2 regions of the Streptomyces collinus genome follow, and region 1 is predicted to be linked to the other one. Evidence: riboswitches for the same ligand, from Rfam matches in the RefSeq annotation. Region 1 holds a riboswitch; the other holds the start of a gene.

What was found. Region 1 has a riboswitch for glycine ahead of gcvP (aminomethyl-transferring glycine dehydrogenase). Riboswitches for the same ligand answer to the same signal wherever they lie in the genome.
Region 2: it holds a riboswitch for glycine, as region 1 does, so the genes downstream of both, gcvT (glycine cleavage system aminomethyltransferase GcvT) here and gcvP (aminomethyl-transferring glycine dehydrogenase) in region 1, are expected to answer to the same signal.

Annotation. Positions count from the first base shown of each region.
Region 1 covers NZ_CP133771.1:1,358,877-1,374,677, reverse strand. Annotated here, with positions in the region: gene RFN52_RS06155 (mannose-1-phosphate guanyltransferase) at 67-2,562, shown strand; gene RFN52_RS06150 (DUF881 domain-containing protein) at 2,661-3,575, shown strand; gene RFN52_RS06145 (small basic family protein) at 3,572-3,904, shown strand; gene RFN52_RS06140 (DUF881 domain-containing protein) at 3,910-4,821, shown strand; gene RFN52_RS06135 (zinc-ribbon and FHA domain-containing protein) at 4,883-5,836, shown strand; gene ftsR (transcriptional regulator FtsR) at 5,889-6,626, shown strand; gene RFN52_RS06125 (bifunctional nuclease family protein) at 6,709-7,182, shown strand; gene RFN52_RS06120 (MerR family transcriptional regulator) at 7,477-8,160, shown strand; gene RFN52_RS06115 (DNA polymerase IV) at 8,317-9,771, shown strand; gene RFN52_RS06110 (PRC-barrel domain-containing protein) at 9,690-10,064, opposite strand; glycine riboswitch at 10,178-10,273, shown strand; gene gcvP (aminomethyl-transferring glycine dehydrogenase) at 10,449-13,334, shown strand; gene RFN52_RS06100 (TOBE domain-containing protein) at 13,399-13,818, opposite strand; gene RFN52_RS06095 (TOBE domain-containing protein) at 13,894-14,289, opposite strand; gene RFN52_RS06090 (DUF1707 SHOCT-like domain-containing protein) at 14,415-15,011, shown strand; gene RFN52_RS06085 (APC family permease) at 15,013-15,801, opposite strand, start outside.
Region 2 covers NZ_CP133771.1:6,155,142-6,170,942, reverse strand. Annotated here, with positions in the region: gene RFN52_RS28235 (ABC transporter ATP-binding protein) at 1-651, opposite strand, end outside; gene RFN52_RS28230 (ABC transporter permease) at 648-1,658, opposite strand; gene RFN52_RS28225 (ABC transporter substrate-binding protein) at 1,750-3,516, opposite strand; gene RFN52_RS28220 (ABC transporter permease) at 3,525-4,523, opposite strand; gene RFN52_RS28215 (enhanced serine sensitivity protein SseB C-terminal domain-containing protein) at 4,856-5,665, opposite strand; gene RFN52_RS28210 (enhanced serine sensitivity protein SseB) at 5,804-6,592, opposite strand; gene RFN52_RS28205 (AAA family ATPase) at 7,747-8,412, opposite strand; glycine riboswitch at 8,635-8,735, shown strand; glycine riboswitch at 8,736-8,852, shown strand; gene gcvT (glycine cleavage system aminomethyltransferase GcvT) at 8,891-10,012, shown strand; gene gcvH (glycine cleavage system protein GcvH) at 10,116-10,493, shown strand; gene glyA (serine hydroxymethyltransferase) at 10,502-11,764, shown strand; gene RFN52_RS28185 (L-serine ammonia-lyase) at 11,853-13,235, shown strand; gene RFN52_RS28180 (class I SAM-dependent methyltransferase) at 13,285-14,025, opposite strand; gene RFN52_RS28175 (hypothetical protein) at 14,110-14,883, opposite strand; gene RFN52_RS28170 (SGNH/GDSL hydrolase family protein) at 14,883-15,801, opposite strand, start outside.

The DNA.
Region 1 (15,801 bases):
TATGTGCGGGACAATCCTGGCGGGGGAAGTCGGCCAGACCGTCTCTTCGAGGAGGACGCTTCCGACATGAAGGCCGTCGTGATGGCCGGAGGCGAAGGCACGCGCCTTCGTCCTATGACCTCAAGCATGCCCAAGCCGCTCCTGCCGGTGGCCAACCGGCCGATCATGGAGCATGTTCTGCGGCTGCTCAAGAGGCATGGGCTCAACGAAACAGTCGTGACTGTCCAGTTCCTGGCGTCGCTCGTCAAGAACTACTTCGGTGACGGCGAAGAGCTCGGTATGGAGCTCACCTATGCCAATGAGGAGAAGCCACTCGGTACCGCCGGAAGCGTCAAGAACGCAGAGGAAGCGCTGAAGGACGATGCCTTCCTCGTCATCTCCGGCGATGCTCTGACGGATTTCGACCTCACCGAGCTCATCAATTTCCACAAGGAGAAGGGCGCGCTCGTCACGGTCTGTCTGACGCGTGTGCCCAATCCGCTGGAATTCGGTATCACCATTGTCGACGAAGAAGGCAAGGTGGAGCGCTTCCTGGAGAAGCCCACCTGGGGCCAGGTCTTCTCCGACACCGTGAACACCGGCATCTACGTGATGGAGCCCGAGGTCTTCGACTATGTCGAGCCCGACGTGCCCGTCGACTGGTCCGGCGATGTCTTCCCGCAGCTGATGAAGGAAGGCAAGCCCATCTACGGCTACATCGCCGAGGGCTACTGGGAGGACGTCGGCACGCACGAGAGCTATGTGAAGGCTCAGGCCGATGTCCTGGAGGGCAAGGTCGACGTTGACGTCGACGGATTCGAGATCTCCCCGGGCGTATGGGTCGCCGAGGGAGCGGAGGTCCATCCCGACGCCGTCCTCCGCGGGCCCGTCTACATCGGTGACTACGCCAAGGTCGAGGCGGGCTCCGAGATCCGTGAGCACACCGTCGTGGGCTCCAACGTCGTCGTCAAGAGCGGTGCTTTCCTGCACAAGGCCGTCGTCCACGACAACGTCTACGTGGGGCCGCACAGCAATCTCCGCGGCTGCGTGGTCGGCAAGAACACCGACATCATGCGCGCGGCGCGGATCGAGGACGGGGCGGTCATCGGTGATGAGTGCCTGATCGGTGAAGAATCGATTGTCCAGGGCAATGTGCGGGTCTATCCCTTCAAGACCATCGAGGCCGGCGCCTTCGTCAACACCTCGGTGATCTGGGAGTCCAGGGGACAGGCCCATCTCTTCGGCGCCCGTGGTGTGTCCGGGATCCTGAACGTGGAGATCACTCCGGAGCTCGCGGTCCGCCTCGCAGGCGCGTACGCGACGACGCTGAAGAAGGGCTCGACCGTCACCACGGCCCGGGACCACTCCCGTGGTGCCCGCGCGCTCAAGCGGGCGGTGATCTCCGCGCTTCAGGCCAGCGCGATCGACGTGCGGGACCTGGAGAACGTCCCGTTGCCGGTTGCCCGGCAGCAGACCGCGCGGGGCAGCGCGGGCGGCATCATGATCCGCACCACGCCCGGGGTGCCGGATTCCGTGGACATCATGTTCTTCGACGGGAACGGCGCGGACCTGTCGCAGGGCAGCCAGCGGAAGCTGGACCGGGTGTTCGCGCGGCAGGAGTACCGTCGGGCGTTCCCCGGTGAGATCGGGGATCTGCACTTCCCGGCCAGCGTCTTCGATTCGTACACCGGGTCGTTGCTGCGGAACGTCGACACGACGGGCATCTCCGAGTCCGGGCTGAAGGTCGTCGTGGACGCGTCCAACGGAAGCGCGGGACTCGTCCTGCCGAGCCTCCTCGGCAAGCTCGGGGTGGACTCGCTGACGATCAACCCCGGCCTCGACGAGTCCAGGCCCACGGAGACGGCCGACATGCGGCGGTCGGGGATGGTGCGTCTCGGGGAGATCGTGGCGTCCTCGGGGGCCGCGTTCGGCGTCCGGTTCGACCCTGTCGGTGAGCGGCTGTCGCTCGTCGACGAGAAGGGGCGGATCATCGAGGACGACCGGGCGCTGCTCGTGATGCTGGACCTCGTCGCCGCCGAGCGGCGCAGCGGCCGGGTCGCGCTGCCGGTGACCACGACCCGGATCGCCGAGCAGGTGGCGGCGTACCACGGGACGCAGGTCGAGTGGACGACCACCTCTCCCGACGACCTCACCCGGGTCGGCGGTGAGGAGGGGACGATCTTCGGCGGTGACGGCAAGGGCGGCTTCATCGTCCCCGAGTTCAGCAGCGTGTACGACGCGACCGCGGCCTTCGTGCGGCTCATCGGACTCGTGGCGCGGACGCAGCTCACGCTCAGCCAGATCGACGCGCGGATTCCGCGGGCGCACGTCCTGAAGCGCGATCTGGCGACCCCGTGGGCCGTCAAGGGGCTCGTGATGCGGCGGGTCGTCGAAGCGGCCGGAGATCGCTTCGTGGACACCACGGACGGGGTGCGGGTGGTGGAGACCGACGGCCGCTGGGTGATGGTGCTGCCCGATCCGGCCGAGGCCGTCACCCACCTGTGGGCCGAGGGGCCGGACGACGCCTCCGCGCAGGCCCTGCTTGACGAATGGTCGGCGGTCGTGGACAGCGCCGGCCGGTAGAACGGGCTGCACGCGTGCGTGCCGGACAAGTGTCCCCAACGGGGCCTGTCCGGCACGCCGGTGGGGCCGTTCGGAGGTAGCGCTCGCGACGTGCGACGATGTGCGGCATGCCGCAGCAACCCCCCATTCGGAGCACACCCGCGCGGCCCCGGCGCCCGGATGCGTCCATGTCGTTGCTGACCAACGTCATGGACCACAGCCTCGACGACGGATATGCCGAGGCCGCGGCGCGCAAGAAGGCCGCGGGAGACAGCGGCATGCCGAAGACGCTCCGGGCGAAGCTCGGGCTTGCCGCCGGACTGGTGCTCGCGGCCCTCGTCGTGACCCTCGGAGCGGCGCAGGCGCGGGTCGCGGCTCCGGTCGTCGCCAAGGAGCGGGAAGAGCTCGTCGACCGCATCGACCGGGAGACCGAGACGGCGGACAAGCTGGAGGACTCCGTCGACGAGCTGCGCGCGGACGTGAGCGCACGGCAGCGCGAGGCGCTGAGGAACAGCGGCGGCAGCGCGGACTCCGACCTGGCGGGCATCCTGTCGGGCGCGGTAGCGGTGCACGGGCCCGGCGTGAAGCTCGTGGTGAACGACGCCAAGGAAGCCGCCACGGGTGGCGACGGCGACCCGCGGGAGACCTCCGGGTTCTCCGACACCGGCCGGGTGCGGGACCGGGACATGCAGCGCGTGGTGAACGGGCTGTGGGAGTCGGGTGCCGAGGCCGTCTCGATCAACGGGCAGAGGCTGACGGCACTGTCCGCGATCAGGGCCGCCGGTGACGCCATACTGGTCGACAACAAGCCGCTGGTGCCGCCGTACACGGTGCTGGCGGTGGGGGACGGGCAGCGGCTGAGCACGCGGTTCCAGAACAGCGCGGACGGGTTGTATCTGAACGCGCTGCAGGAGAGCTACGGCATCAGGACAGGCATCTCCGTGGAGGACGACCTCCGGCTGCCTGCCGCACCGAGTGTGACCGTACGTACAGCACAGCCGAGCGTTGAGAAGAGTGAGAAGGGCACATCGTGATCGCCGTACTGGGCCTCGTCGTGGGAGTCGTGGCCGGCCTGTTGGTCCGGCCTGAGGTTCCGGCGGTGGTCGAGCCTTATCTGCCGATCGCCGTCGTGGCAGCGCTCGACGCCGTCTTCGGCGGCCTGCGGGCCATGCTCGACGGCATCTTCGACGACAAGGTCTTCGTGGTGTCGTTCCTGTCGAACGTCGTCGTGGCCGCGTTGATCGTGTTCCTGGGCGACAAGCTCGGCGTGGGCGCCCAGCTGTCCACCGGTGTGGTGGTCGTCCTCGGTATCCGGATCTTCTCCAACGCCGCGGCGATCCGCCGGCACGTGTTCCGGGCGTGAGGCCGATGAGCGATCACGACGAGAAGACCGCCGAGGACCGGGGCGACACGCGCGACGGCGGGGGCGAATCCGGGAACGGGCTGCGCAAGGAGCTGCCTCAGGAGGTGCCCTCGGCGGCGCCTGCCGCCGAGGAGGCGCCGAAGGAGCCGGAGCCCGAGCAGGTACCGGAACCGCAGCCGGACCCCGGGCCGCGGCTGACCGGCAGGCAGCGGCTGGTGCAGGGGCTGTGGCCGCCGCGTGTCACCCGGGCGCAACTCATCGTCGCGGTGCTGTTGTTCGGTCTGGGGTTCGGGCTGGCCGTGCAGGTGGCCTCCAACAGCGACAGCGACAGCGCCCTGCGGGGCGCGCGGCAGGAAGATCTTGTCCGCATTCTCGATGAACTGGATGACCGTACTCAGCGTCTTGAGGACGAGAAGCAGGGTCTCGAACAGCAGCGCGACGAGCTGGAGAACAGCTCGGACCAGGCCGAGGAGGCCAGGAAGCAGACGATCGAGAAGGAGAGGCAACTCGGCATCCTGGCGGGCACGGTGGCCGCGCAGGGGCCCGGCATCACCATGACGATCGTGGACACGAAGGGGACGGTCGAGGCGGACATGCTGCTCGACGCGATCCAGGAGCTGCGCGCCGCGGGCGCGGAGGCGATTCAGGTCAACGGCGTCCGGGTCGTCGCCGGCACCTATCTCGCGGACTCCGGCAAGGGTGTGAGCGTCGACGGGAACAAGATCAACGCGCCCTATCGTTTCAAGGTCATCGGCAAGTCGCAGGACCTGGAGCCGGCGCTCAACATCCCCGGAGGCGTGGTGCAGACTCTCGAGAAGGAACAGGCCACCGTCGCGATCGAGCGGTCCACCGACATCGTGGTGGACGCCTTGCGAGCAGCGAAGCGGCCTGACTACGCTCGGTCGTCCTCGCAGTGAACCGGGGGTGCATGGGCGGCGTCGGGCGAGGGCATGACGTTGCGGGGGGTCGGCGCACCGAATGGGCGGTGCGTGGTGGAAACTGTCTGGTGCAGACGGACGTTGTCAGGATGTCCGGGTCGGCCAGAGTGTTCAGTCAGGGTTCGTCCTGCCCCACGGGCGGGTCTGTTTCGGTCAAGGGGAATCGCCCGTGAAGTTGTTTGCGAAGTTGTTCGGCAAGAGCGCGCGAGAGGGCAGCGACAATGCGACCGCCCGTCATCGCGCACAGCCTGACGCGGAGGGCCAGCGGCCGCTGTTCCGGGACCAGGTCGGCGGCCCGGGCGGCGATGTTTCCGGTGGTCAGGGCGCGCCGTCGGTTGACCCTGCGCAGCCCGGCGGCATAGGTTTCGGGCAACCGTCAACCTCAAGTGCGGGTGGAGGGTTTTCCGACCCGTATGCGTCCAACGCCCCCGGTGGGCAGCCGCGGCAGGAGGATCCGATGTCGGCACTGGTGTGTACGAGGTGCGGTAACCGCAACGCGGAGAACAGCCGTTTCTGCTCCAACTGCGGCGCGCCGCTGCGGGCGGGGGCGACGCCGGAGCGTCCGTCCGAGACGACCTCCACGATCTCCATCTCCGGTCTCGAGGCCTACGACAGCGAGACCACCGGCCAGACGCCGATGCCGACGCTGTCCCCGGAGGCTCAGGCCGCCGTCGAGGCGCTGCCGCTGGGTTCCGCGCTCCTGGTGGTGCGGCGCGGTCCGAATTCGGGCAGCCGCTTCCTGCTGGACGGCGATCTGACGACGGCCGGCCGGCATCCGCAGAGCGACATCTTCCTGGACGACGTGACGGTGTCCCGGCGCCACGTGGAGTTCCGCCGCGGCCAGGACGGTTCGTTCACGGTGGCCGACGTGGGCAGCCTGAACGGCACGTACGTGAACCGCGAGCGGATCGACCAGGTCGCTCTGAACAACGGCGACGAGGTGCAGATCGGCAAGTACCGGCTGGTCTTCTACGCCAGCCAGCGGGGCTACTGACCGGCTCCGTCCGGGCAGACCCCAGCGAGGGTCCATCCGTCAGGGAAGGTCCATGCTGCAAAAACCGAGCGGCGGTGCCGGGCGCGGCGCCGCCGCCACGGACAGTGGGCTGATGAGCATCGGCGCGGTGCTGAACGCGCTGCGCGACGAGTTTCCCGAAGTGACCATCTCCAAGATCCGTTTCCTGGAGTCGGAAGGGCTCATCGAGCCGCAGCGGACCCCGTCGGGGTACCGCAAGTTCAGCGCCCATGACGTCGAGCGCCTCGGTCACGTCCTGAGGATGCAGCGGGATCACTATCTGCCCCTGAAGGTGATCCGGGAGCACCTGGCGGCCATGGAGCGCGGTGAGGCCGTACCGCTGCCGGTGGTGGGCCGTCAGCGGGACGGAGAGTCCGCAGCCGAGCCGTCCGAGGGGCCCACGGCGGCCAGGATCGGGCGGGACGCGCTGCTCGCCGCCGCGGATGTCGACGAGCAGGAGCTCAAGGAGTGGGAGTCCTACGGTCTTCTCACCCCCCTGGAGGACGGTGCCTATGACGCCGAGGCGGTCACCGTCGCCCTGCTCGTCATCGAGCTCGGGCGGTTCGGGATCGAGCCGCGGCACCTGCGGGCGATGAAGGCCGCCGCGGACCGTGAGGCCGGGCTCGTGGACCAGGTGGTGGCCCCGTTGAGGCGGCACCGGAACCCGCAGACCAGGGCTCATGCCGAGGCCCGCACCAAGGAGCTGGCGGGGCTCACGGTGAAGCTGCACGCCGCGCTGGTGCGGACGGCGCTCGGCGTGCGGCTGCCCTGAGGTGGGCGCGCAGGGGGCCGGATCAGGCGCCCGATACCGGCCCGACTACCCAAACGTCCCGAGCACGGCCTAGGGTTGCTGTGTGAACGAGCTCGATGTCGTAGGTGTCCGGGTCGAAATGCCCTCCAACCAACCGATCGTGCTGCTGCGTGAAGTGGGAGGCGACCGTTACCTCCCCATCTGGATCGGGCCGGGGGAGGCGACGGCGATCGCCTTCGCCCAGCAGGGCATGGCTCCCGCGCGGCCGCTGACTCACGACCTGTTCAAGGACGTGCTGGAAGCCGTCGGCCAGGAGCTCACGGAAGTGCGCATCACGGACCTGCGTGAGGGCGTCTTCTACGCGGAGCTGGTCTTCGCCAGCGGCGTCGAGGTGAGCGCCCGCCCGTCCGACGCCATAGCGCTCGCGCTGCGCACCGGGACGCCGATCTACGGCAGTGACACGGTGCTCGACGACGCCGGCATCGCGATTCCGGACGAGCAGGAGGACGAGGTGGAGAAGTTCCGCGAGTTCCTCGACCAGATCTCCCCGGAGGACTTCGGCAGCAGTAGCCAGTGAGCGCCTCGGGAGGGGCAGCGGCCTGAGAAGGCGTGTGGGCGGCCCGGCGGACGATGTGGTCCGTGGCGGGGCCGCCCGCCGTATGTGGGACGGGTGAAATGCCCGCATGTGCCGGAGGCGATGGAGAGCGTCACACGGCTTGCGCCGAGCACATTCGGCTAGCCTTTCCCCGCGGTGGGGCACGGGAAACCACTCTCAGGGTGATTATCACTCGGCGTGGCGAGTGTGGCGATCGTTGACGCACCCCTGGTGACTGCCTACCGTCGAGAAGGCAGGTCAAGGACGGAGGTCGGCGTGAGAAGCAGCGGCGACGGTACGGCTGGGGGCGGCCCCGAGCGCAGTCTCAGGGCGAGCGGTCCGTACCCTCCCCCCGGCTCACGGCCCCTCCCGGGCGGGGGATGCCCTCAGCCCGGAGGCGCGGCCGAGCACGCTCCGCAGCGACCGAGTGCGGTGCCGAGCAGCGGAGGGACGACGTCCATGGCGTCCGAGCAGATCGGCTATCGCGGCCCCACGGCCTGTGCGGCCGCCGGTATCACCTACCGGCAGTTGGACTACTGGGCCCGCACGGGGCTCGTCGAGCCGAGCGTGCGCCCCGCCTACGGGTCCGGGACGCAGCGGCTGTACAGCTTCCGGGACGTGGTCGTCCTGAAGATCGTCAAGCGGTTCCTCGACACCGGGGTGTCCCTGCAGAACATCCGTACGGCCGTCCACCACCTCAGGGAACGCGGTTTCAGCGATCTGGAGCGCATGACGCTGATGAGCGACGGCGCGACGGTCTACGAGTGCACCTCGCCCGACGAGGTCCATGCCCTGCTCCAGGGAGGCCAGGGTGTGTTCGGGATCGCCGTGGGCGTGGTGTGGCGGGACGTCGAGAGCGCGCTGTCCCAGCTGCACGGCGAGCGGATCGACACCGGCGAGACCCTGGTCGGGCCCAATCCCGCGGACGAGCTGGCGCGTCGGCGGAATCGGGCCGTCTGAGCCGTCCGGCAGCGCAGGACCGCACGCGGCCGCAGGAGGCGGGACGTTTCCGCACCGGAGGCAAGCGGTTTCCCGTTGGGCGTTCGGAGCGGTCGCGTGGGGCGTTCAGGGCGGTCGCGCGGGGCGTTGTCAGTGGCGTAGGGCAGCATCGGAGTTGTGAGAACCGCGCCCACGATCCTGCATCTCGACATGGATGCCTTCTTCGCCTCGGTGGAGCAGGCGTCCAAGCCGAGTCTGCGCGGGAAGGCCGTGGTGGTGGGAGGGCTCGGGCCGCGGGGCGTGGTGGCGACCGCGTCGTACGAGGCGCGGGTCTTCGGGGTGCATTCGGCGATGCCCATGGGGCAGGCCCGGCGGCTCGCGCCGAACGCCGCGTATCTCGTGCCGCGCTTCAATTTCTACCGGTCGATCAGCGAGCGGGTGATGGAGCTGCTGCGGGCACTGTCGCCGCTGGTGGAGCCGCTGAGCCTGGACGAGGCGTTCGTGGATCTGGAGGCCGGAGGCGTGGCCTGGGACGAGCGGTCGGCGCGGCTGGCCGGGGTGAAGCTGCGCGCGGACATACGGGCCGTCACGGGGCTCACCGGGTCGGTGGGTCTCGCCGCCTCCAAGATGCTCGCGAAGATCGCCTCGGAGGAGGCCAAGCCCGACGGGCTGGTGGTGATCGAGCCCGGGACGGAGCGGGCCATGCTCGCGCCGATGTCGGTGCGGACGCTGCCGGGGGTGGGGCCGGCCACGGGGGACCATCTGAGGCGGGCAGGGATCACCACGGTCGAGGAGATCGTCGAGGCGGGCGAGGACGAACTGGTCCGGCTGCTGGGAAAGGCGCACGGGCACGGTCTCCACGCCATGGCGCTGGCGCGGGACGACCGGCCCGTGGTGGCGGAGCGCGAGACGAAGTCGGTGTCGGTCGAGGACACCTACGACGTCGACATCCACGACCGGACACGGGTCGGGCTGGAGGTGCAGCGGCTCGCCGAGCGGTGCGTACGGCGGCTGCGCGGGGCAGGGCTGTCCGGGCGGACGATCGTGCTGAAGGTGCGGCGGTACGACTTCTCGACGCTCACCCGGTCCGAGACGCTGCGCGGGCCCACGGACGATCCCGGGGTGATCCGCGAGGCGGCGGCCAGACTGCTGGACTCGGTCGATACGACCGGTGGGGTGCGGCTCCTCGGGGTGGGGGTCAGCGGCCTCGCCGATTACACGCAGGAGGACCTGTTCGCCCAGGCGGCGGGGGAGCGGGCGGTCGCGGAAGGCCCGGTCGAGGAGCACGCCGTGGCGGCGGCCGAGGAGCAGCCGTCGCTCGCCGAGCGGCGGTGGCCCGCCGGGCACGACGTGCGGCACGCCGAGTTCGGGCACGGATGGGTGCAGGGCAGCGGCCTCGGGCGGGTCACCGTACGGTTCGAGACGCCCGACTCGGAGCCCGGGCGCGTGCGGACCTTCCGGGTCGACGACCCGGATCTGGAGGCGGCCGATCCGCTGCCGTTGGTGTTACGAGGGACCGAAGGGGGAGACGAAGCGCCCGGGACGGCGGCTCAGGCCGTCTCGTCGGTGCCCGCCAGCTTGCCGAAGTCGTGGTCCGGGAGCGGGGGCGGGGCGGCGACGTCGAGACCGTAGTGGTGGTAGAGCTGCAGTTCCTGCTCCGGGGAGAGGTGACGGCCGACGCCGAAGTCGGGGGCGTCCTTGATCAGGGCGCGTTCGAAGGGCACGTGCAGGGCGCCCTCGATCAGTTCACTGGGCTCCAGGGGGACGAATGCGTCCCTGCTGAACAGACCGGTCCGTATGGCCGCCCACTCCGGCTCGCCGGTGGCGTCGTCGAGGTAGACCTCGTCGATGGTGCCGATCCTGGTCCCGTTGCGGTCGAACGCCTTGCGGCCGATCAGGTTGCGCGGATCGATATCGGTTCGCACGGGCCCTCCAGCTGGTCGCACCTCATCCGTAAACACTACAAAACGGTACAAGTGGGGATGCGGCCACTCGACGGTTCGTGCGTTGACCTCGCTGGTACGCTGGCAGCGGCTGTTGACCCCGTGCGGGAGAGTCCTCCAGACACCATCGGAGGCGCCGAAGGAGCAAATCCTCCCCGGAATCTCTCAGGCTCACGTACCGCACGGACGAGGTCACTCTGGAAAGCAGGGCGGGTGTCGACGGCGTCCGCTCTCACCGACGGTGAAAGCCGGAGGCCTTCGGGCGATCCGGTGAAGCTCTCAGGTTGAGATGACAGAGGGGGAGGCCGTCCGGGTACCCGTGCCGTGGTGCCCCTCGCAGGTCGTGTCGACCAGGAGGCCTCCGTAATGACCGCCCACCGCATTCCGCTCTCCGAGCTCGAAGAGGCAGTCCCCTTCGAGCAGCGCCACATCGGCCCCGACCACGAGGCCTGCGCCAAGATGCTCGCCCACGTCGGCTACGGGTCGCTCGACGAGCTCACGGCCGCCGCGGTCCCGGCAGTGATCAAGAGCACCGAGGCACTGGACCTCCCGGGCGCCCGCAGCGAGGCCGAGGTGATCGCCGAGCTGCGCTCCCTCGCCGACCGCAACGAGGTCCTCGGCTCCATGATCGGCCTCGGCTACTACGGCACCTTCACGCCGCCCGTCATCATGCGCAACGTCATGGAGAACCCGTCCTGGTACACGGCCTACACGCCGTACCAGCCGGAGATCTCGCAGGGCCGGCTGGAGGCGCTGCTCAACTTCCAGACGATGGTCGCCGAGCTGACCGGTCTGCCGACCTCCGGCGCCTCCCTGCTCGACGAGGGCACCGCGGCCGCCGAGGCCATGGCGCTGTCGCGGCGCCTGGGCAAGAACAAGAAGGGCCTGTTCCTGGTCGACGCGGACACGCTGCCGCAGACCGTCGCCGTGATCCAGACCCGCGCCGAGCCGGCCGGAGTCGAGGTCGTCGTCGCCGACCTGAGCGAGGGCATCCCCGCCGACATCGCCGAGCGCGACATCAACGGCGTGCTGCTCCAGTACCCGGGCGCCTCCGGTGCCGTGCGGGACATCAAGCCGGTCATCGACCGGGCGCACGAGCTCGGGGCGCTCGTCACCGTCGCCGCCGACCTGCTGGCGCTGACGCTGCTGAAGTCGCCCGGTGAGCTCGGGGCGGACATCGCCGTCGGCACGACGCAGCGCTTCGGCGTCCCCATGGGCTTCGGCGGACCGCACGCCGGCTACATGGCAGTCCAGGACAAGATGGCGCGCAGCCTGCCCGGGCGGCTCGTCGGCGTGTCCGTGGACGCCGACGGCAACAAGGCCTACCGGCTGGCGCTGCAGACGCGTGAGCAGCACATCCGCCGTGAGAAGGCCACCAGCAACATCTGCACCGCGCAGGTGCTGCTCGCCGTCATGGCCGGCATGTACGCCGTCTACCACGGTCCGGAGGGCCTGAAGGGCATCGCGCGGCGCACCCACCGGTACGCCACCGTCCTCGCCGCCGGACTCGCGAACGGCGGGGTCGAGGTCGTGCACGGCTCCTACTTCGACACGGTGACCGTGCGCGTCGAGGGCCGGGCCGCCGAGGTCGTGGCCGCCGCCCGTGACAACGGGGTCAACCTGCGCCTCGTCGACGCCGACCGCGTCTCGATCGCCTGCGACGAGACCACGACGCGGGCCCAGCTGCGTGCCGTATGGGCCGCCTTCGGTGTCGAAGGTGTCGTCGAGGCACTGGACGCATCGACCGAGGACGGGCTGCCGGCCGCGCTGCTGCGTACCGACGACTACCTGACCCACCCCGTCTTCCACCAGCACCGCTCCGAGACCGCCATGCTGCGCTACCTGCGCAAGCTGGCCGACCGCGACTACGCGCTCGACCGGGGCATGATCCCGCTGGGCTCCTGCACGATGAAGCTCAACGCGACGACCGAGATGGAGCCGGTCACCTGGCCCGAGTTCGGGCAGCTGCACCCCTTCGCGCCCGCCGAGCAGGCAGGGGGCTACCTCACCCTCATCCACGAGCTGGAGGACCGCCTCGCCGAGGTCACCGGCTACGACAAGGTCTCCCTCCAGCCGAACGCCGGGTCTCAGGGTGAGCTGGCCGGTCTGCTCGCCGTCCGCGGGTACCACCGGGCCAACGGGGACGAGCAGCGCACCGTCTGCCTGATCCCGTCGTCCGCGCACGGCACCAACGCCGCCAGCGCCGTCATGGCGGGCATGAAGGTCGTGGTCGTGAAGACCGCCGAGGACGGCGAGATCGACGTCGATGACCTGCGGGCGAAGATCGAGCAGTACCGCGACCAGCTGGCCGTGCTGATGATCACGTACCCGTCCACGCACGGTGTGTTCGAGGAGCACGTCGCCGACATCTGTGCGCAGGTGCACGAGGCGGGCGGGCAGGTCTACGTCGACGGGGCCAACCTCAACGCTCTTGTCGGGCTCGCCAAGCCGGGGCACTTCGGCGGCGACGTCTCGCACCTGAACCTGCACAAGACCTTCTGCATCCCGCACGGCGGCGGAGGCCCCGGCGTCGGCCCGGTCGCGGTGCGTGAGCACCTCGCGCCCTACCTGCCGAACCACCCGCTGCAGCCCGAGGCCGGCCCGGAGACGGGCGTCGGCCCCATCTCGGCGGCTCCCTGGGGCTCGGCCGGCATCCTGCCCATCTCATGGGCGTACGTCCGGCTCATGGGCGGCGAGGGGCTGAAGCGGGCCACGCAGGTGGCCGTGCTCAGCGCCAACTACATCGCCAAGCGGCTGGAGCCGCACTACCCGGTCCTCTACACCGGTCCCGGCGGGCTCGTCGCCCACGAGTGCATCATCGACCTGCGCCCGCTGACCAAGGCGACCGGTGTGAGCGTCGACGACGTCGCCAAGCGGCTGATCGACTACGGCTTCCACGCGCCGACCATGTCGTTCCCGGTGGCCGGGACGCTGATGATCGAGCCGACCGAGTCGGAGGACCTGGCCGAGCTGGACCGGTTCTGCGAGGCGATGATCGCCATCCGCGCGGAGATCGAGAAGGTCGGCTCCGGCGAGTGGCCCGCGGAGGACAACCCACTGCGCGGCGCTCCGCACACCGCCGGCGCGCTCGCCGGGGAGTGGGAGCACGCCTACAGCCGTGAGGAGGCCGTCTTCCCGGCCGGGGTGTCGACCGCCGACAAGTACTGGCCGCCGGTGCGCCGCATCGACCAGGCCTACGGCGACCGGAACCTGGTGTGCTCCTGCCCGCCGCTGGACGCGTACGAGGACTGATCGGCCGACCGGTCAACGGGAGGGGCTCCGCGGTGCGGGGCCCCTCCCGCCGTCTCCGGGCTCGTCAGGGGGTGGCGAGTGACACCTCGGTCGCCTTGATCAGGGCGACGACGGGGATCCCGGGGGACAGGGCCAGGTCGTCCGCCGCGTCCCGGGTGATCGCGGCGGTCAGTTCGCCGCCCTCGACCGTGACGCGGACCGACGCCATCGCGTCGCCGGCCGCGATGTCCGTGACCGTCCCGGGGAGCTGATTGCGGATCGACAGGCCCTCGACCGGCGCGGTGGCCAGGGAGACCTCCGTCGACTTCATCAGGGCGCGCACGGTGGCGCCCGGGGTGAGACGGAGCTCTTCCGCGGCCTCGCGGGTGATCGCCGCGGTGAGGTCCTGGCCGCCGGTGAGGCGGACCCTGACCGTCGCCATGGCCTCGCCTGGAGTGACGGCGGTGACGGTGCCGGGGAGCTGGTTGCGGATGCTCAGGCTCATGGGTGCACGGTAGCCCGATGGCGGTGTTCGCCCTGGCAGGTGTGCGCTTGCGTCGCCTCCGCCTCCCCTCGGGGTTCAGACGCGGTCGATGTGGACGTTCGTCGACTTCACACGGGCCGTCGCCTCCATGCCGACCTCCAGGCCCAGTTCCTCCACCGCCTCGCGGGTGAGCAGGGAGACGAGCCGGTGCGGGCCGGCCTGGATCTCGACCTGGGCGGCGACGTCGCCGAGCTTGATCGCGGTGACGATGCCCGGGAACGCGTTGCGGGCCGAGGTGTACGTCGTGTCCTCCTCGGCGGAGCCGGACCGGGCCAGTTCGACCGAGAACGCGGCCAGGTCCCGCCCGTCGATGAGCCGTCGCCCGGTCTCGTCGCGGTGGGTCGTGATGCGGCCCGCGTCCGCCCAGCGGCGGGCGGTGTCCGGGCTCACGCCGAGCAGCCGTGCTGCCTGGCCGATCGTGTAGGACTGCATGCCGGTCACGATAGGCGCGCGGGAAGGGAACGGCGGATGCGGGGTTGGCCGTTGGGTATAACGCGATATAGCGTTAGTCCCGACTGGTGGGCCGGGTGCCGTGCCCGGGGGATCGGGGTGGAGTGATGGCGGCGGAGATCGTGCGGACCGGTGGATCGCCCGAGGTGAGGGCGTCGCACGCGGACCGGGACCGGGCCGTGGATGTGCTGCGCGTCGCCGCGGGCGACGGCCGGCTCACCCTGGAAGAGCTCGACGAGCGGCTGGAGGCCGCGTTGTCCGCCCGGACGATGGGCGAACTCGCCGTGCTGACGGAGGACCTGCCCGTGCCCGTCGGCGGGACGCCCGCCGAGGCCGACGGCGTGGTCCGGATCCGGCAGGAGGGGGCCTCGACCCGGCGGGGCGACGGCTGGGTGGTGCCGCGGCGGCTGGAGATCCGTTCGGCGTGGGGCGAGGTGACGCTCGACTTCACCGACGCGGTGATCACACACGACACCCTGGACATCGACCTGGACCTGCGCGCCGGCTCCCTGAAACTGCTGACCAGGCCGGGTGTCGTCGTGGACACCGACGGCCTGGTGATGAACTACTCGGCGCTCAAGGCGCGTCGGCCGGCCGACGCCCCCGTCCGGCTGCGGGTACGGATCACCGGCGAGGTCACCTACGGGCAGCTCGTCGTGCGCTCGCCGCGCAGGGGCTTCGGCAGGAGGAGCGCGACGGCCTGACTCAGCCCACGTGCACCCTCGGCCGCCGCTTGCGGTCCCGCTCCGCCTCGCGCAGGACCTCGCGCGTCACCGGGGCGACCTCGCCCTGGCCGAACAGGAAGAAGCGCAGGAAGTTGGCGAAGGGCCCGCCCTCGGTCCACTCGAAGTAGATGTGCGGGGTGCACCCCGTCGAGTCGCGGACGTGCAGCAGCAGCGCGGCCAGGGCGTTGGGGATGGAGGACGACTCCAGGGTCAGCACACGGTAGCGGCCGTGCAGCACCTCCCCGCGTACGGTCAGGCCCGCCTCGAACTCGGACGGGTCGGTGACCGTCACCTCGACGAAGACGAAGTCCTCCTGGCCGGGCACGTCGTTGTCCTGCCGGATCTGCTCGATCTTGTCGCGGTACTCGGCGATGTCGCGCCGGTCCGGCTCGTTGGCGATGAACCGCATCCGGCGGCTGGCCATGTCCCGGACGAAACGTTCCGCCATGTCGTCCAGCGTCACGCTGGTCACACGGAGCTCGAACGCCCGGGCCAGCCGTGAGAGCAGGGAGACCAGGATGATGCCGGCGATGAAGCAGGCGCCGATCTTCACGCCGTCCGGGCGCTCGATCACGTTGAGCACGGTGGTGTACAGGAACACCGCGGAGATCACCGCGAAGGCGACCGTCCAGTTCCGCTGCCGGGCCTTGCGGGCGGCGATGGTCACCGCGATCGCCGCGGAGCTGATGAGGACCAGCACGCCGGTGGCGTAGGCACCGCCCTGGGCGTTGACGTCGGCGTCGAAGATCCAGGTGACCACGAAGGCGAT
Region 2 (15,801 bases), 4.8 Mb from region 1:
GATCAGGTCGAGGATCTGCGCCTGCACGGTGACGTCCAGGGCGGTGGTCGGCTCGTCCGCGATGAGCAGCTCGGGGTTGTTCACCAGCGACATGGCGATCATGGCGCGCTGGCGCATACCGCCGGAGAACTCGTGCGGGTAGCCGTCGACGCGCTTGGCGGGCTCGGGGATGCCGACGCGGTCGAGCATCTCGATCGCCCGCTGCTTGGCGGCCTTCTTGCTGACGTCGTGGTGGACGCGGTACGCCTCGACGATCTGGTGCCCCACCGAGTAGTAGGGGTGCATCGCCGACAGCGGGTCCTGGAAGATCATGGCCATCTTCCGGCCGCGCAGCCGCCGTACGTCGTCGGGGTCGGCCCCGATCAGCTCCTGGCCGTCCAGCCAGACCTCGCCGGAGACCTTGGCGCGCGCCGAGCGGTGCAGGCCCATCACGCCGAGCGAGGTCACCGACTTGCCGGAGCCGGACTCGCCCACGATGCCCAGGGTCTTGCCCTTGCGCACGTCGAAGCTGACGCCGTCGACGGACTTGACCAGGCCGTCGTCGGTGTCGAAGTGGATGCGCAGATCACGGACGGACAGGAACACGTCGTCCGGGACGGACGGGGCGGTGGAGTCCGGTTCGCCGAGCGCGGCTTTGTCGAGCTTGCTCACGAGTACCTCACCCGGGGGTCGATGGCTGCGTACACCAGGTCGACGATCAGATTGCAGAAGACGATGAAGAACGCGGCGACCATGGTCACGCCCATGATGATCGGCAGGTCGTTCGTCTGGATGGACTGGATGGCGTAGGCACCGATGCCCTGGAGCGAGAAGACGGTCTCCGTGAGCACCGCGGAGCCGATGAGGATGCCGAAGTCCATGCCGAAGATCGTGACGATCGGGGTGAGCGCGGAGCGCAGGCCGTGCTTGGCCACGACCGTGGTCTCCGTCAGGCCCTTGGCCCTGGCCGTTCTGATGTAGTCCTCGCTCATCGTCTCCAGCATGCCCGCCCGGGTGAGCCGGGCGTAGAGCGCGGAGAAGAGGAAGGCGAGGCTGACCCAGGGCAGCACCAGGTGCCAGGCCCAGTCGGCGGGGTTCTCGGTGAACGGGACGTAGTCGACGCTGTCCCAGATCGGGATCTCGTAGACGAAGAGCGCGAGCAGGATCTGGCCGGTGAAGAAGATCGGGAGCGAGACGCCGGCGAGGGCGATGAACATGGCGGCGCGGTCGATCGGCTTGCCCTTGCGCAGCGCCGAGACAACGCCGGTCAGGACACCGAAGACCACCCAGATCACCGCGGCACCGACGGCCAGCGAAAGGGAGACGGGGATCCGCTCCAGGAGCTGGGGCCACACCTCGACGTGGTTCTTGAAGGAGTACCCGAAGCAGGGTGCGTCGCAGTGCGTCGCGTCAGGCCCGAACTTGTAGTCGGCGCCCACCACGATGCCCTTGATGAAGTTCCAGTACTGCTCGTAGACGGGCAGATCCAGCCCCAGGTTCTGCTTGATCGCGGCGACGGACTCGGGGTTCGCGTCCTTGCCGACGTACTGGGTGGCCAACTGGTCGGCCGTCTGGCCCCCGAGGCGGGGCACCAGGAAGAAGATGGCGAAAGTGACTGCGCTGACCACCAGCAGCAACAGCACGGCGCCCATGACGCGTCGGAGGATGTACGCAGCCACAGCTGTACGGCCCCGGGTGGCCGCGGCGGGGTCGTCCGCCGCGGCCACCCGGTGCCTTCACCTGCCTTTCGAAAGGATCCGGCCTGCTGACTTACTTCGAGGAGCTCATCAGCAGGTAGTCGTACATGCCGAGGTAGGCCTGCGTGACCGTGACGTTCGTCGCGGACGTCGGCCGGAGCAGCAGGTTCTTGCGGTAGATCAGCGGGACGACCGAGGCGTTGTCGAGCACCATCTTGTCGATTTCACCCCAGGCCTTGGTGCGGGCCGCGTCGTCGGTGTTGGCGATCGCGTCCGTCAGGGCCTTGTTGATCTTCGGGTCGTCCAGCTCCATCAGGTTGTTGCCGCCCGAGGGCTTGATGGCAGCGCCGTTGACGATCTGGTCGAGGAAGCCGTAGCCGGTCGGCCAGTCGGCGCCCCACGCCATCGAGAGCATGCCGAGCTTGTTGTCGTGGACGTAGCTCGGGACACCGGCGAAGTTGGAGAAGTACTTGCCGGAGGGGAACTGCTTGATCTCGACGTTGATGCCGATCTTCTTCAGCGACGCCTGGGTGGCGGTCGCCGCCGCGATCTCGGCGGGGCGGTCGGAGCGGGCCGTCAGGATCGTGTTGAAGCCGTTCGGCTTGCCGCACGCCTTCAGCGCCGCCTTGGCCTTGGCGACGTCACCCTTGTGACCCTCGGTCGCGTAGGTGTCGAACTTGGTGTAGCCGTTCACCGACGGCGGCAGCAGCGTGGTCGCCACGTCGCCCTTCGGGGAACCGCCCATGGCGTCGAGCACCGACTGCTTGTCGAGGCCCCACTGCACGGCCTTGCGGCAGTCGGCGTTGTCGAACGGCTTCACGTTCACGTTGAGCGCGATGTACTGCGTCGCGCCCGCGTAGGAGCTGTCGGTCTGGTCGGCGAGCTTGCCGCGCAGCACCTTCGGCTGGGTCTGCGGCTGCACACCCGTGCCGGCCGCGTCAGCCGTGATCTTGTCCGAGATCAGGTTGTTGTCGACCGTGACCGGGTTGACCTTGAACTTGATCGTGATCTTGTCCGGCAGGGCCTTGCGGATCGGGTCCGTCTTGGCGTCCCACTGCGGGTTGCGCACGAGGGTGGCGCCGCGGCCCTCCTCGTAGGACTCGAACTGGTACGGGCCGGAGGACTGGATGGCCTGGACGTACTTCGCACCGGTGTCCTTCGCCTTCGGCACGGGGGCCGTCTGCGAGAACGTCGCCAGGTAGTCGAAGTCGGCGAACGGCTGCTTCAGCTTGAAGACGATCGTCCGGTCGTCCGGCGTCTCGATGGACTTGATGCCCTCGGCGGACTTGTCCTTGTAGGGGCCCTTGTACTTGTCGCCGCCCTCAAGGTACGCCTTGAAGTAGGTCGGGCCGTTGGAGAGCGCCTCGGGCGCGAAGTTGGAGCGCTCGATGGCGTACTTCACGTCCTTGGACGTCACCGGGGTGCCGTCCTGGAACTTCACACCCGCACGCAGCTTGTACGTCCAGGTCTTGGCGTCCGGGCTGGACTTGCCGAGGCCCTCGGCGAGGTCCGGAACGACCTCCAGGCCCTCCTTGCCCGCCGCTGGCTTGAACGTGGTGAGCGTCCGGCCGTAGAGGCGGGAGAAGTTCTGGACCCAGCCGTAGTACGTGTTGCCCGGGTCGAGGGAGTCCGGCACGTCCGAGTGCTCGTACGTGGCCGTCCCTCCCTTCTTGTCCGACGCGTTGACGATCGAGTTCAGCGCGGCGTCCTTCTTGCCGCTGCCTCCCCCGTCGTTGTCGTCACCGCCGCCGCCGCACGCGGCAGCACCCAGCGACAGTGCCAGGACCGACGCAACGCCGGCGGTCACCCTTCTCGTCTTCACCTGAGGAAGCCCCCTCATTCGATGGATCACTTGCTGCGAGGGTCGAGGGCGTCACGCAGCCCGTCACCCAGCAGGTTGAAGGCCAGGACGGTGATGAAGATCGCCAGTCCGGGCACGAACATGTACTGCGGATCAGCCGTGTAGAGATCCACAGCGTTGCTGAGCATGCCGCCCCAGGAGGCCTGCGGCGGAGCGATACCGACGCCGAGGAAGCTCAGCGCGGCCTCGAACAGGATGTTCGTCGGGATGATCAGCGTCGCGTAGACGAGGATCGGTGCGACGAGGTTCGGGAGGAGCTCCCGGAACAGGACGTACGGACCGCGCGCCCCGAGGCTCGTGGCGGCCTCGATGAACTCCCGCTTGCGCAGGGTCATCGTCTGGGCGCGCACGATGCGGCCGATGTACGGCCAGCTGAAGAAGCCGATCACGAAGATCAGCACGCAGATGCGCAGCGGCAGGCCTTCGAGGCCGAAGAACCCGTCCTGCACCGCGGCGGAGATCGAGATGGCGAACAGCAGCAGGGGGAAGGCCAGGAAGGTGTCCATCAGCCTGCTGATGACGCTGTCGATCCATCCGCCGTAGTAGCCGGCGACGACACCGAGCACGGTGCCGATGCACACGGACAGCAGCGTGGCGCCGCCCGCGACCAGCAGGGAGACCCAGGAACCGTCGATGATGCGGGCGAGCATGTCCCGGCCGTACTGGGGGTCCACGCCGAGCGGGTGGTCCCAACTCATGCCTCCCCAGCCGCCCTTGGGGGCGAGCAGCGCGGGGTCGATGAGGTCCTGGTTGAACTTGTTGGGATCGAGGTTGAAGATCCACTGGATCGGCTTGGAGAACACCGCCATCAGCGTGAGCAGGATGACGACGACGCCTCCCGCCATCGCCACCTTGTCCCGCTTGAAGCGCATCCAGGCGATCTGACTGAGCGAGCGCCCTTCGATCTGGCTCTTCTTGACCCCGGAGAGCACGGCCTCGGGCTGTGCTCCGGCTTCCGCCCCGGTGGTCTCGATCGGTGCGGTCACGGTGCGATTGACCCCTCTCGGGCCGGCGATCGCCGAGCCCCTGGCTGCCGCTGTAGCGGTTTTGTTTGTCTCGTACACGCGACCGACCCGGCCCGTGTCTTGCGGGGAGTCTTCAACGCTTTGGCGATCAGTTGCCAGACTTGGCGGTGAAAGGATGCGTAAACGTGATGCTGTCTGCGAGGTTCCGTTATCCGGACAGCGGGTAGCAGGGGTCGGACACGTGAGGACAGGGGTATTTTAGGGCATAAGCGATCAATCTCCCTCTATCTACGCGCGGAGAGCAGAGTGATTGTCGCGTTCGGGAGAGGCCGCGGAGGGCGTTTTCCGGCCGGTCAGTACCGGCCTTGGGCCGGGGGGTATCCGTAGCCGGAGGCCGGGGCGGCCGGGGCCTGGACGGGGGCGGTGGCGTGGGCCTCGCGGTCGTAGAAGGGGCGCGCTGTCGCGCGCAGCCACATCGCGACCGGGTCGTGCTCGTCGGACATGGCGACGGTCGACACGGGGAGCCCGTCCGGCACGGCGCCGAGGGACTGCTGCATCATCGCGCGCACGGAGTCCACGGCCGGCGGCGAGGTGTCGTACACGTCCAGTCCGATGGCGAGGTACGGCGCCCCGAGCGCGGGCTGCACCCAGGCGCGGCGCAGCGAGCGGACCGCCGGGGTGCGGTGGGCGTTCTGCGCGAGCAGGGCGTAGAACTGCGGGATCTCGATGGCCGGTTCGGACAGCCGCAGGGGGCCCGCGGGCTGGCGGTCCAGGCCGGTGGCGATCCGGCGCAGATCGAGCCAGGGGATCCCGACGCCGCCGCCGGGGGCGTGCGGGTTCAGCCAGAGGCCGTAGTGGTCGGGGTAGAGCGCACGGGCGACGTCGACGCCGTCGACCACCTCGTAGGAGCGGTTCCAGCCGCTGGCGGAGAGCTCCTGGGCGGAGGTCACGCAAGGGGCGTAGCCGAAGCCGTCGACGTCCATGTTCCCGTACTGGGCGTCCGGGGAACCGGCCTGGCCGTGCCACAGGAGCATCCAGATCTGGCCGGTGTGCGGGGTCGCGAGCGCGCGCAGGAGAGCCTCGTAGGCGTCGTAACGCCCGGGCGTGACCTGGCGCAGCATGTGCTCGACCTGTCCGGCCGCGGCCGTGCCGCTCGCGCTCACCTTTACCGCCCCTTCGTACAACGCCTCGACGGTGCCCTAGCTTAAGCCCGCAGGGGAGCCCGGGGATTGACGCCGTCGGGCGAGTGCGGGTCGTGTGTGGTTGATCGCGCCGTTCCTCGCGCCCCTGAGTGGGCTGCCCTACCGCTGGAAAAAGGGCCGGACCCGGTCCCGCATCCAGGCGCCCACCGGGTCCTCTGCCACGTCCAGGAGGACGAGGTTGACCGGCCAGGGGGCCGGGACGGCGCTGACTGCGCGGGTGAGGGCGTCCAGGGGGAGGGCGCGCAGGTCGCCTTCCCACTGGGAGAGTTCGACGCCGACGAACATCACGGGGGCGGCGGTCTCGATGGCCGCGAGGCAGCGGCGGGCCGTGACGACGACACCGGTCGCCTCGAACTCCGCGGAGGCGGCGGCGAGGAAGTCCACCGGGTCCTCCTGCCAGTCCGGCTCGAAGAGGCGGACCCGGCCGCCGCTCGCCGGGCCGTCCAGCGGGGTCCGGCCGGCCCGGCACAGCTCGGCCACCGCGGGCGGCGGGAGCGGGATGCCGACCACGCCACCCGGGTTGACGGCGATGCCCGCGTGCGGGGGCAGACCGCGGGCGAACTCCACGGCGGGCGCGATGGTGTACGACATGTGGGAGCCGACGACCTGGCGGAACTGCTCCTCGGAGCTGAACACCGGCACGAACGCCTGGCCGTCGATCTCGATGCCGGGCAGGTCGAGGGGGCCGCTGTGCGGGCCGCCGCCGCTGGGCAGCGGAATCCACACGAAGCTGCGGCCTAGCACCTCGACGATCCGTCCGCCGGCCGCCGGTCCGGCGCCGAGGGAGGCCGAGAGCACCTCCTCCAGCTCGTTGCCTGGCCAACCGCCGTGCGGGTGGGTCTGCGTCTGCGCCGGGAAGTCCGCGGAGAAGCCCGCCGGGATGTCCATCTGCCTACCGCCTGCCTGGAACCACTGCTGTGGCTCAAAGGCTAACGGCTGCGGGACGCGGGGAGGCAGGGCCGTGTTGGACCCGACGGGACGGGGAGGGCGTGGCGGATGCGGAGGCCGGTCCGTGGACCGGGGCGCGGGACCGGGTCGGCGCCCCGCCGGCGCGGGACCGGACCGCGGACCCCGGGCCGGCCTCCGCCCGGAGGGGCTGCGACGGACGGGGCTGCGACGGGTCCGTCGCCTGGGCCGTGCGCCCCCCGGGCCGGGGCCCGGAGCCGGGACAGCGGACGAGGCGGTGTGCACGACCGCAGGGGGAGGCTCTTGAGTCCGGGAACGCCGTCCGGGACCGGTGGCAGGGGGCCGCGCTCCGGCGCCCGGGGGCGACGCCCCGGCCCGGCGGGCAGGCGTCAGGTCGCCGACGTCCCCTGTCCAGCGGCAGGCGTCACATGGCCGATGGCAGGTGGCCGATGCCCCGGCAGCCGGCAACCGGCATGCCCGATCCGGCGTCAGGTCGCCGATGGCAGTGGCCAACGCCCCGACAACCGGCATCCCCTGTCCGGGGGAAGGCGTCAGGTCGCCGATGGCAGGTGCCCGACGCCCCGGCAGCCGGCAACCGGCATGCCCGATCCGGCGTCAGGTCGCCGATGGCAGTGGCCAACGCCCCGACAACCGGCATCCCCTGTCCGAGGGAAGGCGTCAGGTCGCCGATGGCAGGTGCCCGACGGCCCGGCGGCCCGACGGCCGACGGCCCGACGGCCCGGCGGCCCGACGGCCCGGCGGCCGGCGGCCGGGTGGCCGACGCCCCCGGTCCAGCCGCAGGCGTCAGGTCGCCGACGATCAATGGCAGGTGACCGCACTCCAGCGTCCGGCGCCCCGGAGTCCAGCGGCAGGCGTCACGTAGCCGGCCCCGGGGTCCAGCGGCAGGCGTCAGCCGACCCCCAGGGTCCAGCGGCAGGCGTCACATGACCGCCCCGGCAACCGGCGGCAGGCGTCACCTGGCCGGCGCCCCGGCAACCGGCAGCAGGCGTCACCTAGCCACCACCCCGGCAACCGACGCCCCGGCAGCAGCCCGGCACTCGGTATCCCTGCGGTACGCAGAAGCAGCCTGCCGCCCCGTCGCCCTCTCCCCCTGCCCTTCCCCCCGCCCCGGTCCCTCAGCCCGTGAAGCCGATTCTCTGGAGCGCGTTCGCCGCGTCGCGGTCGGCGAGGACGGCCGAGCCGCAGCCCGAGGGGAGGTCGCCGCGTTCCACCGCGTGCAGGAGGCGGGTGCTGGCCGCGCGGTGGCGCAGGAACGCGTAGCGCGAGACGCCGCGGCCCCGGTCGCGCTGGCCGGCCAGGGCCTGCTCGGCGGGGACGTCGAGGAGGAGCAGGTGGAGCGTGCCGCCCCGGCGGCGGGCCTCGCGGGCCAGCCAGCGGCGGACCCAGGCCTGGGTGCCGCAGTCGTGCACGACGACGCCCTCGCCGGTGCGCAGGGCGCGGCGCAGCCCGGCGTAGTGGGCGAGGCGGACGAGCGGGCGGTAGAGCGCGTAGGGCAGGGCGCGCGGCATGCGGCGGGCCCAGCGGTCCCGGGTGTCCTGGGAGTCGATGCGCCGGCCCGGCACGGTGCGCCGCATCAGCGTGGACTTGCCGCTGCCGGGCAGGCCCGTGACCACGACGAGGTCGCGGGGGCCGAACAGCAGCGCGTGCGGGCTGCGGCCGGCGCGGTCGCGCAGGTCACGGACGACCGGTGCCGGCGCCGGGGCGCGGACCGCCCGGGCCGGAACGGCCGGCTGCTCGGGCAGCGCGATGCCCGTCGTCGCGTACGCGGTGGTCCTGTTCACCGTGATCGTCCTCCCCTGGGGCCAGGTACGGAGTCCCATCCCCGCCGAGTGTAAAGAGAAGGTAATGCCGCAGGCCTCTCATTTACGTTCTCGTCCTGCAACAGGGCTGCTACAGGTCGCCGTGTCCGGCGGGCGGGACTCGTGCACTCCCTGTGAAAGGTCCCCCTGCCGCGCCGGAAGGATGCGTGCAATGATGTGCGCGCCAACTGCATACCGGCCGTTTGAATCCGCGCGGGAGAGTCCCCAGCAGCAGCTGTCGCTGGGGCGCCGAAGGAGCAAGTCCCTCCCTTGAATCTCTCAGGCCCCGTTACCGCGCGGGCGAGGCACATCTGAAAAGCGGGCCCTCCCCTGCCCCGGCAGGCCGGCTCCACCCAAGGTGCAAGCCATGGACCAGCGCGGTCATGGCGAACCTCTCAGGTTCCGATGACAGATGGGGAGGAACGACCTCGCCCGTCATTGCCCTGGGAGACGACCGACCGTGAGCAGTACAGGAGAACTCCGTCACACCGCGCTCGATGCCCTGCATCGTTCGCTCGGTGCGACGATGACCGACTTCGCCGGCTGGGACATGCCCCTGCGCTACGGCTCCGAGCGCGACGAGCACATCGCCGTGCGCACGAAGGCCGGCCTCTTCGACCTCTCCCACATGGGTGAGATCACCGTCACCGGCCCGCAGGCCGCCACGCTGCTGGACTTCGCCCTGGTGGGCAACATCGGCGGCGTGAAGCCGGGCCGCGCCCGCTACACCATGATCTGCCGCCCCGACGGCGGCATCCTGGACGACCTGATCGTCTACCGCCTTGGCGAGACCGAGTACATGGTGGTCGCCAACGCCTCCAACGCCCAGGTCGTCCTGGACGCGCTGACCGAGCGCGCCGCCGGCTTCGACGCCGAGGTCCGCGACGACCGGGACGCCTACGCGCTGATCGCCGTCCAGGGACCGGAGTCGCCCGGGATCCTGAAGTCCCTGACCGACGCCGACCTCGACGGCCTGAAGTACTACGCCGGGCTGCCCGGCACCGTCGCGGGCGTCCCGGCCCTGATCGCCCGGACCGGTTACACCGGCGAGGACGGCTTCGAACTGTTCGTGAAGCCCGAGCACGCCGTCGAGCTGTGGCAGGGCCTGACCAAGGCCGGCGAGGGCGTCGGCCTGGTCCCGTGCGGGCTGTCCTGCCGCGACACGCTGCGCCTGGAAGCGGGCATGCCGCTGTACGGGCACGAGCTGTCGACCTCCCTCACGCCCTTCGACGCCGGGCTCGGCCGGGTCGTGAAGTTCGAGAAGGAGGGCGACTTCGTGGGCCGCGAGGCCCTGCGCGAGGCCGCCGCCCGCGCCGAGCAGAACCCGCCGCGCGTGCTGGTCGGGCTGGTCGCCGAGGGCCGCCGGGTGCCGCGCGCCGGGTACGCGGTCGTCGCCGGCGGCGAGGTGATCGGCGAGGTCACCTCCGGAGCCCCCTCCCCCACCCTCGGCAAGCCGATCGCGATGGCGTACGTCGACGCCACGCACGCCACGCCCGGCTCGGCCGGCGTGGGCGTGGACATCCGGGGCAGTCACGAGCCGTACGAGGTCGTGGCGCTGCCGTTCTACAAGCGCCAGAAGTAGACACTGGCCGGAGGGCCGCGCCAGCGGCCGCGGGCCCGTCGTCCCAGCTCACCAGTAGTCCCCCCTTCCACAGCACTCCCGCGCGTACAGGAGAATCCAGGCCATGAGCAACCCCAAAGAGCTGCGCTACAGCAAGGAGCACGAGTGGCTGTCGGCCGCCGAGGACGGCGTCTCGACGGTCGGCATCACGGAGCACGCGGCCAACGCGCTCGGCGATGTCGTGTTCGTCCAGCTTCCCGAGGTCGGTGACTCCGTGTCCGCCGGCGAGACCTGCGGCGAGCTGGAGTCGACCAAGTCGGTGTCCGACCTGTACTCCCCCGTCTCCGGTGAGGTCACCGAGGTCAACGAGGACGTCGTGAACGACCCGTCGCTGGTGAACTCGGCCCCCTTCGAGGGCGGCTGGCTGTTCAAGGTGCGGATCTCGGACGAGCCGGCCGACCTGCTCTCCGCCGACGAGTACACCGCGTTCTCCGCGGGCTGAGGAGTCGTATGTCCGTCCTGAACACACCCCTGCACGAGCTCGACCCGGCGGTCGCCGCCGCCGTCGACGCCGAGCTGCACCGCCAGCAGTCCACGCTGGAGATGATCGCGTCGGAGAACTTCGCTCCGGTCGCGGTCATGGAGGCGCAGGGCTCGGTCCTCACCAACAAGTACGCCGAGGGCTACCCGGGCCGCCGCTACTACGGCGGCTGCGAGCACGTCGACGTGGTCGAGCAGATCGCGATCGACCGCATCAAGGAGCTGTTCGGCGCCGAGCACGCCAACGTCCAGCCGCACTCGGGCGCCCAGGCCAACGCCGCCGCGATGTTCGCGCTGCTCAAGCCGGGCGACACCATCATGGGTCTGAACCTCGCGCACGGCGGGCACCTGACCCACGGCATGAAGATCAACTTCTCCGGCAAGCTCTACGACGTCGTCGCCTACCACGTGGGCGACGACGGCCGGGTCGACATGGCCGAGGTCGAGCGGCTGGCGAAGGAGTCCCGGCCGAAGCTGATCGTCGCCGGCTGGTCGGCCTACCCGCGGCAGCTGGACTTCGCGGAGTTCCGCCGGATCGCGGACGAGGTCGGCGCGTACCTGATGGTCGACATGGCCCACTTCGCCGGTCTTGTAGCGGCCGGGCTGCACCCCAACCCGGTGCCGCACGCGCACGTGGTCACCACCACGACCCACAAGACCCTCGGCGGCCCCCGCGGCGGTGTGATCCTCTCCACGGCCGAACTGGCCAAGAAGATCAACTCCGCCGTCTTCCCCGGTCAGCAGGGCGGCCCGCTGGAGCATGTGATCGCCGCCAAGGCTGTCGCCTTCAAGGTCGCCGCCTCGGAGGACTTCAAGGAACGCCAGCGCCGTACGCTGGACGGTGCCCGCATCCTGGCCGAGCGTCTGGTGAAGGACGACGTCCGGGCCGTGGGCGTGGACGTCCTGTCCGGCGGCACGGACGTGCACCTGGTCCTGGTCGACCTGCGCCATTCGGAGCTGGACGGACAGCAGGCCGAGGACCGCCTCCACGAGGTGGGCATCACCGTCAACCGGAACGCGATCCCGAACGACCCGCGTCCGCCGATGGTGACGTCCGGTCTGCGGATCGGCACACCGGCCCTGGCGACCCGGGGCTTCGGCACCGAGGACTTCGCGGAGGTCGCGGACGTCATCGCCGAGGCGCTGAAGCCGGCCTACGACGCGCAGGCCCTCAAGGCCCGGGTGAAGGCCCTGGCCGACAAGCACCCGCTGTACCCGGGTCTGAACAAGTAAAGAAGAAACCTTTCGGGTGCCGCCGCCCGTCACGAGCGGGCGCGGCACCCACCCCCTCTGCACCACCCCCGTAGTCAGGAGTTCCCCCGTGGCCATCTCGGTCTTCGACCTGTTCTCGATCGGCATCGGCCCGTCCAGCTCCCACACCGTCGGCCCGATGCGGGCGGCGGGCCTGTTCGTCCGGCGGCTGCGCAACGAGGAGCTCCTGGGGTCCGTCGCCTCGGTCCGCTCGGAGCTGTACGGCTCGCTCGGCGCGACCGGCCACGGCCACGGCACGCCCAAGGCGGTGCTGCTCGGCCTGGAGGGCGACTCGCCCCGCACGGTGGACGTCACGAGCGCCGACGACCGGGTGGAGGCGATCAGGACCGGCGGGCGGCTGAACCTGCTCGGCGAGCACGAGATCGCGTTCTCCTTCGACGACGACATGGTCCTGCACCGCCGCAAGGCCCTGCCGTACCACGCCAACGGCATGACGCTGTGGGCGTACGACGCCTCGGGCGCGGAGCTGCTGACGAAGACGTACTACTCGGTCGGCGGCGGTTTCGTCGTCGACGAGGACGCGGTCGGGGCGGACCGCATCAAGCTCGACGACACCGTGCTGAAGTACCCCTTCCGCACGGGCGACGAGCTGCTGCGCCTGACCGAGGAGACGGGCCTGTCCATCTCCGCGCTGATGCTGGAGAACGAGCGGGCCTGGCGCACCGAGCAGGAGATCCGCGAGGGGCTGCTGGAGATCTGGCAGGTGATGCGGGACTGCGTGGCGCGCGGACTGTCCCAGGAGGGCATCCTGCCGGGCGGTCTCAAGGTGCGCCGCCGGGCCGCGAACACCGCGCGCAAGCTGCGCTCCGAGGGCGACCCGCTGGCCCTCGCCATGGAGTGGATCACCCTCTACGCCATGGCGGTCAACGAGGAGAACGCCGCCGGCGGCCGGGTCGTCACCGCCCCCACCAACGGCGCCGCCGGCATCATCCCGGCGGTCCTGCACTACTACGTCAACTTCGCGGCGGGCTCCGCCTCCGAAGAAGAAAAAGAGGAGGGCGTGGTCCGCTTCCTGCTCGCCGCGGGCGCCATCGGCATGCTCTTCAAGGAGAACGCCTCCATCTCCGGCGCCGAGGTCGGCTGCCAGGGCGAGGTCGGCTCCGCCTGCTCGATGGCCGCGGGGGCCCTGGCCGAGGTCCTCGGCGGCTCGCCGGAGCAGGTCGAGAACGCCGCCGAGATCGGCATGGAGCACAACCTCGGCCTCACCTGCGACCCGGTCGGCGGCCTGGTCCAGATCCCCTGCATCGAACGCAACGGCATGGCCGCGGTCAAGGCCGTCACCGCCGCCCGGATGGCCATGCGCGGCGACGGCTCCCACAAGGTGTCCCTGGACAAGGTCATCAAGACGATGAAGGACACCGGCGCGGACATGTCGGTGAAGTACAAGGAGACGGCCCGGGGCGGGCTGGCGGTGAACATCATCGAGTGCTAGGGGGTTCCTGTCCGGCGCGGGGTGCCTTCACGTCTCGGCGCGGCGGTACCTACGGTTTGTGGGTCACCCAGAGCAGTTCCGCCGGCCAGCGGTGTGCCCAGTCGGGCGGGTCGGTTTCGTTGTAGCCGTTGGGTGTTCCGGGTCCGGGCCGCGGCTCGATGAGGTCGTCGATGACGAGACCCGCGCCGCGCAGGACCTTGACCCAGTCGCCGTAGGTGAGCTGATAGCTGGTCGCGCCGTCGTCTTCGGCGATGGTGTTCAGCCCGAAGTAGTCCTGCTGCAGCGTCGTGGTCACGCGGCCGGCGGCTTCGTCGTAGCACGCTTCGAACCATGGGCTGGCGACGTTGAACACCAGGCGCCCGCCTCGGCGCAGGACGCGTGCGGCCTGTGGGACGGCCAGGTGCGGGGGCGCCCAGCTGAGCCCACCGAAGTCGCAGAACACCAGGTCGAAGCTGTCTGCGGCGAAGGGGAGTTGTTCGGCGGCGCCTTGCACCAGCCGGTAGCGGGCCGCTCCCATGGCGCGGGACGCTGCGGCGAGTTGGGCCTCGGACAGGTCGAGCCCGACCACGGTGGCGCCCTCGGCGGCGAGCGCCCTGGACCACTGTCCGGCGCCGCAGCCGAGTTCGAGGACGCGCTTGCCGGTGACGTCACCAAGGGCCCGCAGGTGCGCGTCGGGGATGGAGTACATGCCCCACAGCCGCGGCGCGGCGCCGATCTGCGGGTCGTGCTCGTGCTGGTAGGCGCTGCTGATCCGGTTCCAGAGCCGCCGGTTGGCGGGGATGCTGTCCACCCCCCGACTCCAGCACCGACTGCCGGAGGCGGTCAACACGATGAGGGCACTGGTCGGCCCTCGCCGTGCGTCACCGCCGTCGGGTCAGCACGAGGACGCGGGAACCGCGGTGGCGGGACCCCGGCCGTCGCCGCCCGGGGCGGGCCGGGTGAAGCGGTAGCACTGGTCGACCGCCTGCCCCGAACTCGACACGACGGCGGAGACGGTCGTCATGTCGCCCTCACGCACCACGCTCTTGACGTCGAAGGAACCCCGCCCGGTGGGGTCGAGGGCATTCTGTACCCCGGCGCGCGTCAAGTCCCCGGCGTACATGCTCGAGATGCGCTGCAGCGCCAGACGGACCCTGTGGCCGATCTCTGTGCCCGGACGGCACACGTCGTCGTCCCGCTCGGAGATCCTCGACGTCCAGGCCTGGCCGGGGCGGTAGGTGTAGGTGAAGACGAAGCACCGGGTCACCTCGACGGGCCCGCCACCGGGGAGCAAGAGCCTGTTGTCGTACTGGGCGGTTCTCGCGTCCGTGGCGGTGAACTCGCGACGGGACGCGTCGTAGGCGATCACGGGAGCCTCGGTGTGCCGCCAGACCACCTCGGTGAGGGCGTCGGCGTCGGTGGTGCCGCTCGTGCCGAGTGCGCGGGCCGTGTCGTGAGCCGTGGCACGGGCCTGCTTCCCGATGGAGGCGAACGCCTTCTCGTCGCGCTCCCTGTTGACGTTCCCGTCGTGCCAGGCCCGGTACCACAGCCAGGAGACGACGATGCCGAGAACGACGATCAAGGCCGTCAGCATGGTCAGGCAGCCGGTGGTCACGAGGCGGTTCGCCCGCCCCGTGACCACCGCACCGCCGGTTGTGTCAGGTCCCACTAGCTGCCTTTGTATCCGATACCGGCCAGTGCCTGTTCCATGACCCGGGCGTAGCCCGCGGTACCGGCGTTCTTCGGGTGGAACGACTCCAGGCTGGCACAGACGTTCTCCCCGGGCCAGGGCAGGCACGGGACCTGGTTGGCCGGGTCGCCGTCGTGGAAGTCGCCGTCACCGTTCGGGCCGGCGACGACACGGTTGATCCACTCGTCGCTGTCACAGATTCCGTGGCCCTGGAACGCCGGTATCGGATCGGCGAAGGCCACCTTGGTCCCGGCCTTGCTCAGCTCGGCCACCTTGGCTTTCTGCTTGTCCCGGACGTGGTCGGCCAGCTGGTTCAGGGCTTGGTTGCCGGCTGTCACGCACACCGCGTCATTGACCAGGCGCGGATAGCCCATGAGGACGATCTGTGCCTTCGGCGCGGCGACCGCGATGGCGTCGATCAGGCCCCCTGTGTCCAGGACCGCTTGGTCGACTTTGCCCGTGTAGTCGTCCGCGTCGCACACGAAGGTGACGACGTAGCAGTCCGTGATGGCCTTGGTGAAGTTGTCTCCGTCGTTGCCGCCGATGGTCAGCATGACCAGCGTGGTGTCCGGGCTGAGGACTCCGGAGTCGATCTGACTCTTCTCGCGGTAGTTGCCCATCCCTCCCCAGGGTGTGGGATCTCCCGGGGTCAGCTGCGAGGTCTTCGCGCCGGAGCAGCTGACGTCCAGGAAGCTGACGGTGGCACTTCCCTTGTGCGACACATCGCCGATGCTGGTGCTCTGACCGGGCAACTTCATCTTGCGCGGCCAGGAGTTGTCGCTGCGCCGGCACGCGTTCCAACTGCTCTTCCCGTGGCCCCTGTCGGACTCGGGTGAATAGGACCCGGCACCTTCACCGGAGGTGTAGGAGTCGCCCATGGCCACGACCATGTGCTTC